One region of the Microbacterium sp. AG790 genome, then DNA from elsewhere that is predicted to be linked to it. Evidence: predicted binding sites of a transcription regulator. Region 1 holds the regulator's gene; the other holds the start of a gene.
The links. The regulator HrcA, encoded in region 1, represses chaperone genes, less so after heat shock. The targets are predictions, from matches to a motif close to TTNGCACTCGNNNNNNNCGAGTGCNAA.
Positions count from the first base shown of each region.

Region 2: a site for HrcA is predicted at 3,412-3,438, ahead of DEU37_RS09345 (DUF4209 domain-containing protein). Genes of this name have one in related genera too.

Region 1 covers NZ_RBWZ01000014.1:59,218-66,669, forward strand. Annotated here, with positions in the region: gene DEU37_RS14505 (HIT domain-containing protein) at 1-313, opposite strand, end outside; gene DEU37_RS14510 (16S rRNA (uracil(1498)-N(3))-methyltransferase) at 337-1,089, opposite strand; gene dnaJ (molecular chaperone DnaJ) at 1,091-2,200, opposite strand; gene hrcA (heat-inducible transcriptional repressor HrcA) at 2,253-3,290, opposite strand; gene hemW (radical SAM family heme chaperone HemW) at 3,349-4,566, opposite strand; gene DEU37_RS14530 (DUF1990 family protein) at 4,566-5,216, opposite strand; gene lepA (translation elongation factor 4) at 5,245-7,095, opposite strand; gene DEU37_RS14540 (ExeM/NucH family extracellular endonuclease) at 7,402-7,452, shown strand, end outside.
Region 2 covers NZ_RBWZ01000008.1:300,632-308,083, reverse strand. Annotated here, with positions in the region: gene DEU37_RS09385 (hypothetical protein) at 1-11, opposite strand, end outside; tRNA gene DEU37_RS09380 (tRNA-Val) at 96-171, opposite strand; tRNA gene DEU37_RS09375 (tRNA-Gly) at 332-404, shown strand; tRNA gene DEU37_RS09370 (tRNA-Cys) at 472-542, shown strand; tRNA gene DEU37_RS09365 (tRNA-Val) at 571-642, shown strand; gene DEU37_RS09360 (hypothetical protein) at 769-1,692, shown strand; gene DEU37_RS14745 (hypothetical protein) at 1,917-2,336, shown strand; gene DEU37_RS09355 (helix-turn-helix domain-containing protein) at 2,323-2,790, shown strand; gene DEU37_RS09350 (hypothetical protein) at 2,783-3,169, shown strand; gene DEU37_RS09345 (DUF4209 domain-containing protein) at 3,480-5,270, shown strand; gene DEU37_RS09340 (hypothetical protein) at 5,386-5,895, opposite strand; gene DEU37_RS09335 (hypothetical protein) at 6,053-6,265, opposite strand; gene DEU37_RS09330 (hypothetical protein) at 6,738-6,938, shown strand; gene DEU37_RS09325 (hypothetical protein) at 7,087-7,452, opposite strand, start outside.

The DNA of each region.
Region 1 (7,452 bases):
CCAGCACATGCGCGTGGACGTGGAAGACCGTCTGACCGGCGCCCGGCCCCGTGTTGAACACCAGGCGGAAGTCGCCGTCTGCGTGCTCGGCGGCCAGAGTGTTCGCGAGTGCGATCATCTCGCTCATGAGGGCGGGATCGGACGCGGCCAACTCGACGACGTCGCGGTAGGCGGCACTCTTCGGGATGATCAGCAGGTGCACGGGCGCTTGGGGTGCGATATCGCGGATCGCGAACACGTTCTCGGTCTCGGCGAGGATCTCGGCCGGGATCTCGCCCTCCAGGATGCGCGTGAAGATGGACGGTTCGCTCATACTCCGAGTGTAGTCAGCGCCCGTCACCAGCGGCCGAGGCGGGCGTTGACGACGGCGAGGGCAGCCGGCCCGGCCGTCGAGGTGCGAAGCACCGTGTCGCCGAGGCGGACGGCGGTGGCTCCGGCATCGGCCAGGGCGTCGAGTTCGTCGGGAGCGATGCCGCCCTCGGGGCCGACGACGAGCACGACCTCCGCGCTATCGGTCAGCGACAGGGTGCTGAGGGGCACGGACGCCGTCGGCTCCAGGACCAGCACGCGGGCATGTGCGGCACGTGCGGCGAGGCCGGCGACGGACACCGGCGTCGACACGCGCGGAACCCAGGAGCGGTGCGCCTGCTTCGCGGCCTCGCGGACGATGCTCTGCCAACGCGCGACGCCTTTGACGGCCTTGTCGCCGCCCCAGCGCGACACGCTGCGCGCCCCCTGCCACGGCACGATCTCGTCCACGCCGAGTTCGATCGCCGCCTGCACGGCGAGCTCGTCGCGGTCGCCCTTCGCGAGCGCCTGGGCGAGAACGAGACGTGGGGTCGGCGCCTCGGTGACAGAGCGGCCGGTCACCGTCACTGCGACGCGCTTGGGGGCGGATGCCGCGACGATGCCCGTGAGCCAGACGCCCGCACCATCGCCGACGGTGACCTCCTCACCGACCCGGACGCGGCGGACGACCGCCGCATGATGGGCCTCGGCGCCGGTGATGACGATCTCGTCGCCCAGAGCCGCGTCGGCGACGGCGGGCCCGTCGGTCGGCGGTTCGTCGACGAGGAAGTGCAGTGCCATCTCAGCCGCGGAACCGGTCGCGCAGCTTCGAGAACATGCCCTGGTGGAACTGCGCCAGGCGGGGCGCCGGGGCCTTGGTCTTCTTGGCGAAGTCCTCGATGAGAGCGCGCTCCTTGGCGTCGAGCTTCGTCGGGGTGACGACCTGCACACCGACCCGGAGGTCGCCGCGCGTTCCGCCGCGCAGGGGCGTGATGCCGCGGCCCTTGATCGTCAGGACGTCGCCGGACTGCACGCCGGATCGCACCTCGAGGTCGACCTCGCCGTCGAGCGAGGAGATCGTCGTGTGGGTGCCGAGGATCGCGTCGGGCATCGAGACCTCGAGGGTGGCGAGCAGGTCGTCGCCCTCACGGCTGAAGACCTCGTGGGTGGCGACGGTGACCTCCAGGTAGAGGTCGCCGTTCGGACCGCCCGCCGGGCCGACCTCGCCCGAGCCGGGCAGCTGGAGGCGCAGGCCCGTCTCCACGCCGCCGGGGATGTCGACCGACACCGTCCGCCGTGCGCGCACGCGGCCCTGTCCCTGGCACGTCGCGCAGGGGTACGGGATGGTCGTGCCGTAGCCCTGGCACGTGGTGCAGGGCTGCGAGGTCATGACGTTGCCGAGAAGACTGCGCACGGTGCGCTGCACCTGACCCGAACCGTGGCAGATGTCGCACGTCGCCGGCTGGGTGCCCGGCTGGCAGCACGATCCCTCGCAGGTCTCGCACAGCACCGCCGTGTCGACGTCGATGTCACGGTGGGTGCCGAAGACGACATCGCCGAGATCCAGCGTCACCCGCACCAGCGCATCCTGGCCGCGCTCACGCCGCGATCGCGGTCGGCCGGCCCGTGCTCCCCCGCCGCCGAAGAACGTTTCGAAGATGTCGCCGAATCCGCCGAAGCCTGCGCCGCCTCCGCCGAAGGGCGAGCTGTCGCCGCCCATGTCATAGCGTTGGCGCTGCTCCGGGTCGCTGAGGACGTCGTACGCGTGGGTCACGAGCTTGAAGCGCTCCGACGCGTCCGCTCCGGGGTTGACGTCCGGGTGCAGCTCGCGCGCGAGACGCCGGTACGCCTTCTTGATCTCGTCGGGGCTCGCATCGCGGGACACGCCCAGGACTTCGTAGTGGTCGGCCACAATCGCCTTTCCTGCCCTGCCGGGCGCGGGTCGGTGTTCGGGAGCGCGACGCTCAGCGGGACGTGTCGTCCTCGTCGAGCAGTCGGCTCAGATAATGCGCGACGGCGCGGACCGCCGCGAGGTTGGTGGGGTAATCCATGCGGGTGGGGCCGAGGAGGCCGACGCGGGCGCGGGTGCCCGTTGCGTCGTACTCGCTCGTGAGGATGGAGGCCTCCGTGAGTCCGAAGGGCTCGTTCTCCCGACCGATGCTCGCGGCGAGACCGTGCTCGTCGGCGACCATCTCGCCCATCAGACGCAGCAGGGTGACCTGCTCCTCGATGGCCTCCAGCAGCGGGTAGATGCTGCCGCGGAAGTCGCCCTCGCGCCGCGCGAGGGTCGCACTTCCGGCCATCACGAGCCGGTCCTGCCGGAAGTCCTCGAGCTCCTCGCCCACGATGCGCGCGACGGTGCGCAACGCGGCGTCGATGCGGGTGCCGTCGGCAGCGGATGCCGAGAGAGCCTCGATGGCGGCCGCGGCCTCGCCGACGGGCTTGCCCGTGACCAGCCGCGCGATCGCGGTCTTGACCTGTCGGGCGGCATCCTCGGTGAGCTCCTCGGCCAGGAAGGCCACGCGCTGGGAGACTCGCCCGGTGTCGGTCACGACGATGACCACCACGCGCGGGCCGCCCAGATGGACGAACTCGATGTGCGTGACGTTCGCGCGCGCGAACGACGGGTACTGCACGATGGCGACCTGTCCGGTGAGCTGCGTGAGGGCGCGCACGGTGCGCATCAGGAGCTCGTCGAGATCGCCCGGATCGCTGAGGAACGACGAGATCGCCGAGCGCTGCGCCGTGGACAACGGCCGCAGGTCGGCGAGATGGTCGACGAACACGCGGTAGCCCTTGTCGGTGGGTACGCGTCCGGAGGACGTGTGCGGCGCGGCGATGAGCTCCTCGTCCTCCAGGAGCGCCATGTCGTTGCGGATGGTCGCCGCGGACACGCCGAACTGGTGACGTTCGACGATCGCCTTGCTGCCGACGGGCTCATGGGTGTCGACGTAGTCCTGCACGATCGCGCGGAGGACCTGCAGGCCGCGTTCCGAGACCATCGCTCCTCCTTGTTGGCACTCAGGGTCGTCGAGTGCCAATATTACCGCGATCGCGCGGTCAGGCGGTGAGGGCGCGCACCACGGCATCCGCCAGCAGGCGGCCGCGGCGGGTGAGGACGACGCGGCCGCGCACGGCGGAGGACCCGTCGATGAGCCCGTCGGCGATGAGTGCCGCGATCGCGTGACGACCCTCTTCGGTCAGCTCGGACACCGCGATGCCCTCGGCGATCCGCGACCGCAGGAGCACGTCCTCGAGTCGCCGCGCAGCGGCATCGGGGCGCTCCCGCGCCGCCGCGGGCGACGTGCCGGCGGCAAGGCGCTGCGCATACGCCGCGGGGTGTTTGACGTTCCACCACCGCAGGCCGTCGACGTGGCTGTGCGCGCCGGGGCCGTAGCCCCACCAGTCGGTGCCGCGCCAGTACGCGAGGTTGTGGCGGGAGCGGTGACGGGGCGCCGTCGCCCAGTTCGACACCTCGTACCAGCCGAACCCGTTCGATGCGAACGCCTCGTCGGCCAGCTCGTACATGTCGGCCTGGAGGTCGTCGTCCGGCGCGGCGACCTCTCCGCGGCGGATCTGGCGCTCGAGCTTCGTGCCCTCTTCGATGATGAGCGCGTACGCGGAGATGTGGTCGGGTGCGAGCGCCACAGCTGCCTCGACCGAACGACGCCAGTCGTCCAACGCCTCCCCCGGCGCGCCGTAGATCAGATCGACGCTCACATCGAGGCCGGCCGAGCGCCCCGCGTCGACGGCCGTCTGCACGCCGGCCGGATCGTGGGTGCGCTCGAGTGCGGCGAGCACGTGGGGCACGGCCGACTGCATGCCGATCGACAGCCGGGTCACGCCGGCCTCCGCCAGCTCGTGTGCCATTGCGACGGTCACCGTGTCGGGGTTGGCCTCGACGGTGACCTCGGCGTCGGCGGCCAGCGCGAAGGCGGAGCGGATGCCGTCGAGCATCCGCGCCAGATCTCCCGCGGGAAGCAGAGTGGGCGTGCCGCCGCCGAAGAAGACGGTGGATGCCGCGCGGAGGGGCCCCCGCGCCGACAGCACGCCCCGTGAGAGCGCGATCTCGCGGAGAACCTCGTCGGCGTACGCGTCCTGGCGCGCGCCCCGGAGCTCCGTGGCGGTGTAGGTGTTGAAGTCGCAGTAGCCGCAGCGCACCCGGCAGAAGGGCACGTGCAGGTAGACGCCGAAGTCGCGGGCGGGGTCGATCGAGATATCGGGCGGCAGCGCGCCGTCGATCGGCGCGGGGTCACCGAGCGGGAGGGCGGAGCCCATCAGGCCGGCGTCGTGTACAGCGGAGAGATGGCTTGCAGGTATCCGCGGAACAGCTCACGACGGCGTCGCTTCACCAGCGCCGGAACGACGCGGTAGAGCGTGGCGACGGGACGGTCGAAGGCACGCACCGTGAAGCGTACTTCGTCGTTGTCCGCCCAGGTCACGACGAACGACTCCTCGCCGCTGACGACGGAGTCGCCGACCGTCCCCAGAGCGAAGCCGACGCGCCGGGGCTCTTCGATCGCGTAGATGACGCGCAGCTCGCCGTCCGCGTTCATGCCCTTGACGTGTCCGCGCACCCGCACCGTCGTTCCCGCAGCCACGTACGGGGTCCCGTCGGCGTCGAAGCGCTGGTCGGCGTCCAGGCGACTCGCGACCATCGGATTGCCGTCGACGTCGTAGCCCACGCCCGTGTACATCGGTCCGGCAGCCGGACGCACGTCCGAGATCGTGAGGCCCGCTCCGCGCAGCGCCGTCCACGACAGCAGCGCGTCGGCCGACGACTCGAAGCGGGCGTGGCCGCTGCCGAGCAGCCAGGAATCCTCCGCCGGAACGCTGCTCTCGGGCGGATAGCTCATGAGGTCGTGCGCCTGCGTGGCGCCGACGGCGGCGTAGTCGACAGTGTCGTCCTGAAAGCTTCCGCGACGCATGATGTCCAGCCTAACCGGGGCGTCCGGCTTACTTCTTGTCCTTGCCTTCGACATCACCGGAGAGCGCGGCGATGAAGGCCTCCTGAGGCACCTCGACGCGACCGACCATCTTCATGCGCTTCTTGCCCTCCTTCTGCTTCTCCAGCAGTTTGCGCTTGCGGGTGATGTCGCCGCCGTAGCACTTGGCGAGCACGTCCTTGCGGATGGCGCGGATGTTCTCGCGCGCGATGATCCGCGCGCCGATGGCGGCCTGGATGGGCACCTCGAACTGCTGGCGCGGGATGAGTTTGCGCAGGCGTTCGGTCATGAGGGTGCCGTACGCGTACGCCTTCTCCCGGTGGACGATCGAGCTGAACGCGTCGACCTTCTCACCTTGCAGCAGGATGTCGACCTTCACGAGATCGGCCTCCTGGGATCCGGCAGGCTCGTAGTCGAGGCTCGCGTAGCCCTGGGTCTTGGACTTCAGGTGGTCGAAGAAGTCGAAGACGATCTCGCCGAGCGGCATGTTGTAGCGCAGCTCGACCCGGTCCTCACTGAGGTAGTCCATGCCGAGGAGCGTTCCGCGGCGCTGTTGGCAGAGCTCCATCACCGTGCCGACGTAGTCCTTGGGCAGCAGGATGCCGACCTTGACGACCGGTTCCGAGACGCTCGCGACGCGGCCGTCCGGGTACTCGCTCGGGTTGGTGACCGTGACGGATTCGCCGGTGTCGGTCGTGACCTCGTACGTCACTGACGGGGCCGTGGTGATCAGGTCGAGGCCGAACTCGCGCGACAGACGCTCCGTGATGATCTCGAGGTGCAGCAGGCCCAGGAATCCGCAACGGAACCCGAAGCCCAGCGCGACGGAGGTCTCCGGCTCGTACTGGAGTGACGCGTCCGACAGCTTCAGCTTGTCGAGCGCCTCACGCAGATCGGCGTAGTCGCTGCCGTCGATCGGGTAGATGCCGCTGAAGACCATCGGCTTGGGGTCGGTGTAGCCGGCCAGCGCTTGTCCCGCGGGCTTGCGGTGGTTGGTGATCGTGTCGCCGACCTTCGACTGGCGCACATCCTTCACGCCGGTGATGAGGTAGCCCACCTCGCCGACGCCGAGGCCCCGGGTGGGAACCGGCTCGGGGCTGGAGACACCGATCTCGAGCAGGTCGTGGGTCGCTCGCGTGGACATCATCTGGATGCGCTCGCGCGGTTCGAGTTTGCCGTCGACCATGCGGACGTACGTCACGACGCCGCGGTACGCGTCGTAGACGGAGTCGAAGATCATGGCGCGCGCCGGGGCGTCGGCGTCGCCGACCGGCGCGGGGATGCGCTCGACGATGCGGTCGAGCAGCTCCTCCACCCCCATGCCCGTCTTGCCCGAGACCCGCAGCACGTCGGCGGGGTCGCCGCCGATGAGGTTCGCAAGCTCCGCGGCGTACTTCTCCGGATCGGCGGCGGGCAGATCGATCTTGTTGAGCACCGGAATGATCTGGAGGTCGTTCTCCAGCGCCAGGTAGAGGTTCGCGAGGGTCTGCGCCTCGATGCCCTGCGCGGCATCCACGAGAAGGATGGCGCCCTCGCAGGCGGCGAGCGAGCGCGAGACCTCGTACGTGAAGTCGACATGGCCGGGCGTGTCGATCATGTTCAGTGCGAAGGTGCCGTCGGTCGTCGCCCACGGCATGCGGACGGCCTGCGACTTGATCGTGATGCCGCGCTCGCGCTCGATGTCCATACGGTCGAGGTACTGCGCACGCATATCGCGGTCCGAGACCACGCCGGTGATCTGCAGCATGCGGTCGGCCAGCGTGGACTTGCCGTGGTCGATGTGGGCGATGATGCAGAAATTGCGGATCAGCTCTGGAGGGGTCGCAGACGGCTCGAGAGGCTTCAGGGCGCGCGGTGACATGTCCCGAGCAGTCTACCGGCGTCTGCGGCGACGCCCCCGCGCCGCTGCGCGCGGGACTCTAGCGTGCCCGTCGCGCGACGCGCCAGGGCCGCGCAGGATGAGAAAGAGTTAACCGCTCATTCTCTTGCCGCCGCGATCCGCGCCACAGAAGCTCGATCTCACGTTCGATGGGACCGGATGTCGTGCGGCGTTCACTTCGGTGAAACCTTTTCGTCTCACAGCCACCTCATCATCGGCACTCAATCACCGAAGAGGACCGCCGTGTATGCGGCTGTCCGCTGTTGCATGCGAAACCAGGGAGAACACGTGTCAGATCCGACACCGGACGCCATGCGTCCCACCGCCGAGAGGCGGAAG
Region 2 (7,452 bases), on a different contig from region 1:
GAGACGCTCACGATCGTGACGCTACGCGTCAGCGCCGCCGGGTGTTCGACTGTTCGCCGTGAATAGCGAAACCCCCGGCGGGGCCGGGGGTTTCATGGTGGGCGATACCAGACTCGAACTGATGACCTCTTCCGTGTGAAGGAAGCGCGCTACCAACTGCGCCAATCGCCCAAGACCCGTGCGGGCCGAGACTCGATGCTACCGGATGCCGGGCGCTGACACGAATCCTGCGGCCGCCCAGACCGCGAGACACGCGCGGGCGGCGCTCGGTTTTGCGATGGCGAAATAGTCGGCTAAAGTCGATCAAGTTCCCGGGGCAACCAGGGAGCATGCGGATGTAGCGCAGTTGGTAGCGCATCACCTTGCCAAGGTGAGGGTCGCGAGTTCGAGTCTCGTCATCCGCTCGAGTGCAGGGATCGTTTTTCGAAGCGATCACGGCACGTGGGGTCAAACCACACGGTTAATCCACACGGTGGCGTGGCCGAGCGGCTAGGCACCGGCCTGCAAAGCCGTTTACACGGGTTCGAATCCCGTCGCCACCTCGCCTGATAACTGAACACGCCTGTACAGGCGCGATTGGCGCAGCGGTAGCGCGCTTCCCTGACACGGAAGAGGTCACTGGTTCGATCCCAGTATCGCGCACAAGAACAACCCCGGTCATGCGGGGTTTTTTTGTGCCCACTGAGGCGTCGTGCAACATGCGTGCAACATCGCTCCGCGACCTCGTGCAACAGTGCAGCTGCTCCGCTGTGTGACTAGAACCACAGTATGACCAGGGAAAAGTCCACGGCTTCGGCCGAAACAACACAGGATCTCGAGCTCTCCGCAGAAACCTCGTCGATCGCCGTCGGCCCCGGGGGAGAGACCGCGGAGTACGTCTTCGTCACGCCCGAGATGGCGGCGGAGTGGCTGGCCCGCAACATCGACCGCAACCGCAACGTGAAGAAGAGCCGGATCAGCGGGTACGTGAGGGACATCCAGTCCGACAACTGGGTGCTCACGGGGGAGGCGATCAAGTTCGACACCGACGGTCGGCTCATCGACGGGCAGAACCGGTGCCACGCGATCGTGTCCGCCGGCTGCGGCGCGTGGGTGCTCGTCGTTCGAGGGATCAGCCAAGAAGCGCTCGTCGTGCTTGACTCGGGGTCGGCGAGGAACACGGGGGACATGCTCGTCATCACCGGTCTGGCGGAGCGTGCGGATGCGAAGGACGTGGGCGCGATCGCACGACTGCACGTCGCGTGGAAGAAGGGTGACGTGAAGCACGCGGCTTCCCACATCGGGGGGAGCGCACAGCTCACCAAGACGGAGATGGCCGAGGCGGTCATGTCGATCCCGGACATCGACTTCGCGGCCCGGTTTGCCCGCAACGTCTACCGGTATATTCGCCTGCCCGTCAGCGCTCTCGGGGTCGCATTCCTCGAGTTCTCCGCGATAGACGTGGACGACACCGCGGAGTTCTTCAACCGCATACGCGACGGCATCCAGACGGGCCCTGGAGACCCCTTCCTGACACTATCCCGCCGCGTGGCATCCGACCTACAGGCCGGCGCCTCCCGACGCATCCTGCCCGGACAAGCGCTGTTCTACCTGTTCCGCACCTGGAACGCGTACCGCGGGGGAGAGACGCTCCTCAAACTGCAGATCGGTTCACCGCAAGCTGGGTTCGCCCCCGTGCCGCCACCTCGGTAGACCGAGCCTGCTGCGGATCACGCCAGAAGCGGGCACATCCAAAGGATCCTGCCGTTCGGACTCCCCCCGTGGCAAACTGACGTTGGCGCGAGACCATCGCGGGTTGGGGGGCTTTACATTTGCCTAAAGTTGAACGTAGACTGTTCTGTCAGGAGCAGACGCACACAGTGCATCATGCGTTGATCTCAGACCTGTCCTCACCGTCATTCGAAGCATGGTGTGAGATGACTGCGGGAGAGTGGGCCGAGGATCCAAACTTCGAGGCTGCGCCGGATGACGAGCAGATCCGCCAGTCAGCAAAACTACGAGCTGGCATCGAGTTCTTCGCTGAATACGGCTTCCCCCAAGCGTCATATTGCAATGTCAATGCACTCAACGATGGGATCTGGGAGTTCAAGCTAGGTAGAGTACGCATCTCATTCTTCGACACGGACGGTCTCGGAGGCTTTGTCCCGAAACATCGAGTGCTCGATAGACGTGATGCAGACTTCCCGGAGGATGATGACTACTGGTGGATACCGCTCTTCGATGACCAACTACGCCTCGGGCACTGCTTCGGTAAGAACAGCCAGAAGACCGAGGAAGACGACTTAGCTGAGACCATAAGGGTTCGGGAGGAGGACTTGCAGCATGATCGATCATGATCGTGTCGAGATGGCTGGGGCGCGCCTTGCTGTGAGAGTCGCGGAGCTTATCCGACTCACCATGGCTAGGTCCGAGCTAACTCAGCGGCAGCTGGCGGAGCGTCTCGGCGTTGGTGAGGCAAGGGTCTCGCAGATCCTGAGAGGTGACGGCAACTTCCATCTAGCGACAGTTGCGCGTGTCTTTGCCGCGCTGGGTTATGACACCGAACTCAAGGTCTATGACGGAGAAGACCGAGAGGTAAAGATCGTTCCGCGACGCGCGCGGCGCAAGCCGCGGAGCGCGCACTTCTCACTTGCCTTCGAGACGACCGACGGTGGCGTGCGGAACGTCGAGAGTTATGTGCGTAAGCGCCCGACTGGCCGGCCAGTCGATTTCCCGCTAGAAAAGCCGCTGGAGCGCGAGCTTGCTTCTCGGCAAATTTCGTTCACGCTTGAGGAGAGCCTCCGTGCCTGACGTAGCGCAGATCACACTGAGACGTTTCTCGGTCGAGGATCGTGAGTTTGACCGAGCGTCTGAGAGTAGCGTCCGTTCCTCGAACGCACAGATCACTGTCGAGGTGGACGAACCTGAGGTTCCATACGGGAGGCGTCTGGTCGACATTGGCTTCAAGGGCTACGTGGAAGATGAAGAGGATCCAACCTGGAGCTTCGACTACCTGGTGAAGTTCGATGTCAGCGAGAACGAGAACTGCAGTGACGAGGTGTTGGCGCACCTCGCGGCTCAAGCCGTCTATCCCTACGTTCGCATCGGGATCATGCACGCTGTTTCCCTGATGCAGAGAGGCCCTGTCATCCCCCCTGCAGGGATACCGATTTCTCTCCAGGTCAAGTGAACTCGGTTCCACGGTTCGTAACCGTGTCGAGCCAGACTTTCAACTCGTACGCCTGCTGAGGGAACGCACACGGGATCTGGGGAGTGTCCGCGACCTTCTCCGCTGCGACCCGATCGCAGTACTCGGAGTATCGCTTCGACGTGGCCACCCGGATGCTCCTGTTCTCCGGCCGAGAAGATCAGGATAGGACGGAATCTCCGACATCGGCCATCGCGGATGCGGGAGAACCCGTCCGCGGCCGTCGGGCGCTCGGCCCGCGGGAATGCTGGACGCTGCCAGAACCAAGCGCATGGCGCGGTAGTGTCCGGCTGTGAGCGACGCTGCGCGAGAGATGTTCAGAGACACCACCGCAACTGGTTGGCATGCGCTGGTAACGGTGGAAAGCCCCCTGCCGTTGGAAGAGCTGGGCGCGCTGGCGCAGGAGGTATCTAGCGAGGCAGCCAAGCGTGGTCTTGGGCTCATCGCCACTGTGGCCGGCATGGCCCTCCACGGCGACGACTGGTTCAGGCCCTACCACCCCGCCTGGCAGATGGACGGGCAACGTAGCTTAGTCCCGGAGGACTTCAGCGACGAGGAAGTTGAGTTCCTCTCGCTTCTCGCCGATCAGCCAGAAGGTAGCCAACTGAGTGCGCGTCTCGCGGACATCGTGTATCTCAGAACGCGTGACCGTGCGGATCGGTATCGATGGGCGAAGCTAGCTGTTGAGCGATGGGTTCAGGCTGGCATCACCGATGCACTGTCGTGGGAGCAGCTCGCTGGTTGGAGCAGAGCCGCAAACATTGCGGCACGCTTTCGTCTCGTAGACCTCGCACGGGCACTAACAGACGTCGGCGTGGACGCTTTCAACAAGGCTCACGCGATGGGGGCTCTTCGAGTGGCTCAGACAATGCGCGAAGCCCGCTATGTCCCCGACAACGAGCACTTTGAGGAGCAATTGGAGTCGCTCGTTGTAGGAGACATACCTGTCTTCCTTCAGAATGTGCTCCTTGAGGAGGCAATCCGATGGACACCCTCCTCAGATGAGAAGAAGAAGGCGGCCCTTCGAGCGCGGGTCGGCGACCTGTGGTGGGACGAGGCCGAACTTCGTCAGGCTGACTCGCACATGGTGGCGAGGGACCACTACGCGAACGCGCTTCGGAGCTACCGTGCAGTGCCGGCGAGGCTTCGAGACCCGCGGACCGTGGACCGGATCAATAGGCTCCCTGCGATCGTGCGGCAGGAAGGTGAGCGCACCCTCGATGAGATGCATTTGACGACGACCGATGGCATCGATATCAGCGAATGGATCGAGGGTGTGGAAGCGATCGCTGACGCGGACAGCCTGATGAGCGCCCTCGTGAGTTGGATCGACATGGCACCTCTGGATACTCTCGAGCACGCTAAAGAGCAAGCTCGCGAGCAAATGGCAGAACACCCGATTGCGTTTCTTTTCGGGCATTCAACCATTGACGAGAAGGGGCGAAAGGTCTATGACTCGAGAACTGCGGTTGGGCGCATGGGCGTTCCGGCTGATGTCTGGTCGGTTATGGTTCGCAACTACCAGATCGCGTCGGGCTTGCTGTGCCAATCACACATCGTCCCGGGGATCCGGAAGTTGAGCACACGTTGGAGACCGACGCTCGCGGAGTTCCGATTGATGGTTGAAACCTCTCCATTCGTCCCGCTCGAAATTCGCGACAACTACGCACGAGGGCTCTTCCACGGCTACTACGGACACCATGCCGAGTCCGTGCATCTGCTCGCTCCAGCGATCGAGGCGTGCGTACGGTCAGTCCTGCAGCAGGCCGGCATCGAAACCAGCCTGATCAAAGACGACGACACGGAATCCGAAATCGGCCTCACAGGTCTCCTCGATCAGCCTGGAGCAGACGAGGCGCTTGATGTCGACGTTTCCTGGAATATCCGAGCAATCTTCGCCGACCCGATGGGGCAGAATCTGCGCAACCGCGTTGCACACGGCCTCGTGTCGAGCGATGAGTCTCAGGGCGAGGGCATGCTGACCGCATGGTGGTTCGCGTTCCGACTTGCCTTTGTCCCTTATTTCAACGCGCTGAGCCGCACGCAGACCCAACGGAATGACGTCGATCGCGAAGGCGTCTGAGACCGCGACTTCTCACCAAGCCGGGCGCTGAGGTCTCCTACTGTCCAGCGGCGCGCCGAGCTGAAGAAACGCTTCAGTAAGGCTCGGCAAGGGTTCGGGTTCTCTACACGTGACGTTAGCCGCGGATGAGTGTCGCCGCGAGGTCTCGGATGGCCGCGAAATCGACCTGGCTGTTGCTGAAGGCCGGAACAGTGATAGTGCTCTCGCCGAGAAGCGCTCGGTCCAGCATGATCTCAATCTGCGCGGCCCGTGGCCACTCACGCTGTGGTTGACCCACGAGAGCCCGGTGAACGCGGACCCCGGCGACGGATGAACGGGGGATGCCCTCAACAACGGTCTCCAGCCGGGGAAAACCGCCCACGTCGACGGTAGTGAACGTCGCCTTCACGATCGAAGTAGCAGTAACGACGAGCAGAAACCCCGTTGGCCCGTTCTCGTCCTCCACCTTTGCATCGACCACCACTGGCTCCTCGGCACCGGTCAGAAGAACCAACCGAGACAGCATCTCGGCGCTGGCGTCCCCGAAACCGCTCGCAAACGAGAGGTTCGACCACATCGCCTGACTGTGTGGTGTCATGCGCTGCAGGATGGCGTTAGCACGGTCTTGGAAGTCTTCAGTGTTCATGGTGGGAACCGTACAGGTACCCGCCGACCCCTGCAGGGCATCGCCCCCTCCCCGCCCGCCCAGGGCCCTCCCGTAGGCATAGGGCCTTTTCACACACGGAGCATCACGGCGGCAGTCGCGATCAAACCAGCTATCGAGGGCGCGGTACGCCGCGATGTTAGGCGGCGTCTCGCCTTGCGACGTGCTCGGTGAGTTGCTCTCGTTGCCTGATGGTGAGCCACATCGCCTTCTCCGGGTAGAAGTCCTCGGTGAACTGCTCCCGTCGCGCCTGCCGTAGCGCAGCGGTAACGGCGTTCCGGATCACGAGATACATGATCGCGAGGGAGATAGCGAGGGCTACGACGGAGATGAGAAGCGGGGTGGCATCCATGTCCGGAGCATATAGATGATTCATGGTCGCCCACTACTAGTTCAGATCCGCCCACTGCTGGGAACTCAAATGCCAGTCGGGTCGAAGGGGCCGTCCGGAACCGGTCGCAACTCCCGCTCCTCTTGATCGCGCGCGATATCGCCACCGGGCCACCCGAAGGCCTCGGAATGCGCCTCGCGAAGAGCGACCCAGCTCGCCCGGTCAGCAAGCCACCGGTTGAAGACTCTCACACGCTCCGCAAGCGGCACTGAGTAGTCGATCGTCGGACAGGGCCGCAGGGCCGAGATGGAGATCTGAGGCGGAACTGCGCCCACCGGCACGCGCCGCCTCATCGCCGTCTCCCAGCAGGCGAGTACACGCCTCTGACACCGCTAGAGGCCGGCAGGACGTCGTCTTCGAGGCCAGGCACAGCGAGTGTCGCCAACAGCCGAGCAAGCGTGAGCTGTTGCGCGCGAATCTCCGCGATACCCGGATGCAGCCGAGCACCCTGCGACGACAAGATCATCGTCCCGTCTTCATCGACCTGGCGACGAAGGACGCCGATCGTGTCTCGCACACGGCACGCTTCCTCGAGCTGCGCAAGCTCATGCTCAGCCAGCTCAAAGTCGTTCGTCACCGCCGACCACAGCTTCTTCCCTGCAGATCCCAGCTTGCTTGGTACTCGCGTCGTTGACATGGGTTTCTGATCACCGTCCTAAAGGGCTGTTCATTTCGTGGGGCGGGGGGAGGGATCGCCTGACCCCGGAGGTCCGGCGGGTGTGCCCTGTGGGGGGGCCTGCCCTGGGGTTTGTTCGATCGTCAGCGGTCGCATGGTGTGGACATCAAGCTTTGGTCCGGTGCGGAGAATCGTTGGGGTCGCCGGCATCGGCGTTGTGAAGCACCGTGTTCAGGTAGATGATCTTCTGCGCGATCTCGTAGTCAGGGAACCGGTGGAGGCGTTGCGTCGTTTGCGACCAGTTCGACACTCTGGTCGCGAACAGTTCCCCGCCGATGCCGTGACGGTTCGGATCCTCCAGACGGATCCGTGTCACCAGTTCGACGTTCGACTCGATGTTCATGGGTATCCACGGTGCGAAGGTCCGCGGGTAAGGCTGCACGAAGCATGGTGCTTCGAACAGTTCCGGCTCGAAGTCGTTCGCCGCCTCGTACATGTACATGAGGGGCTTCTCGGAGTCGGTGGGAAATCC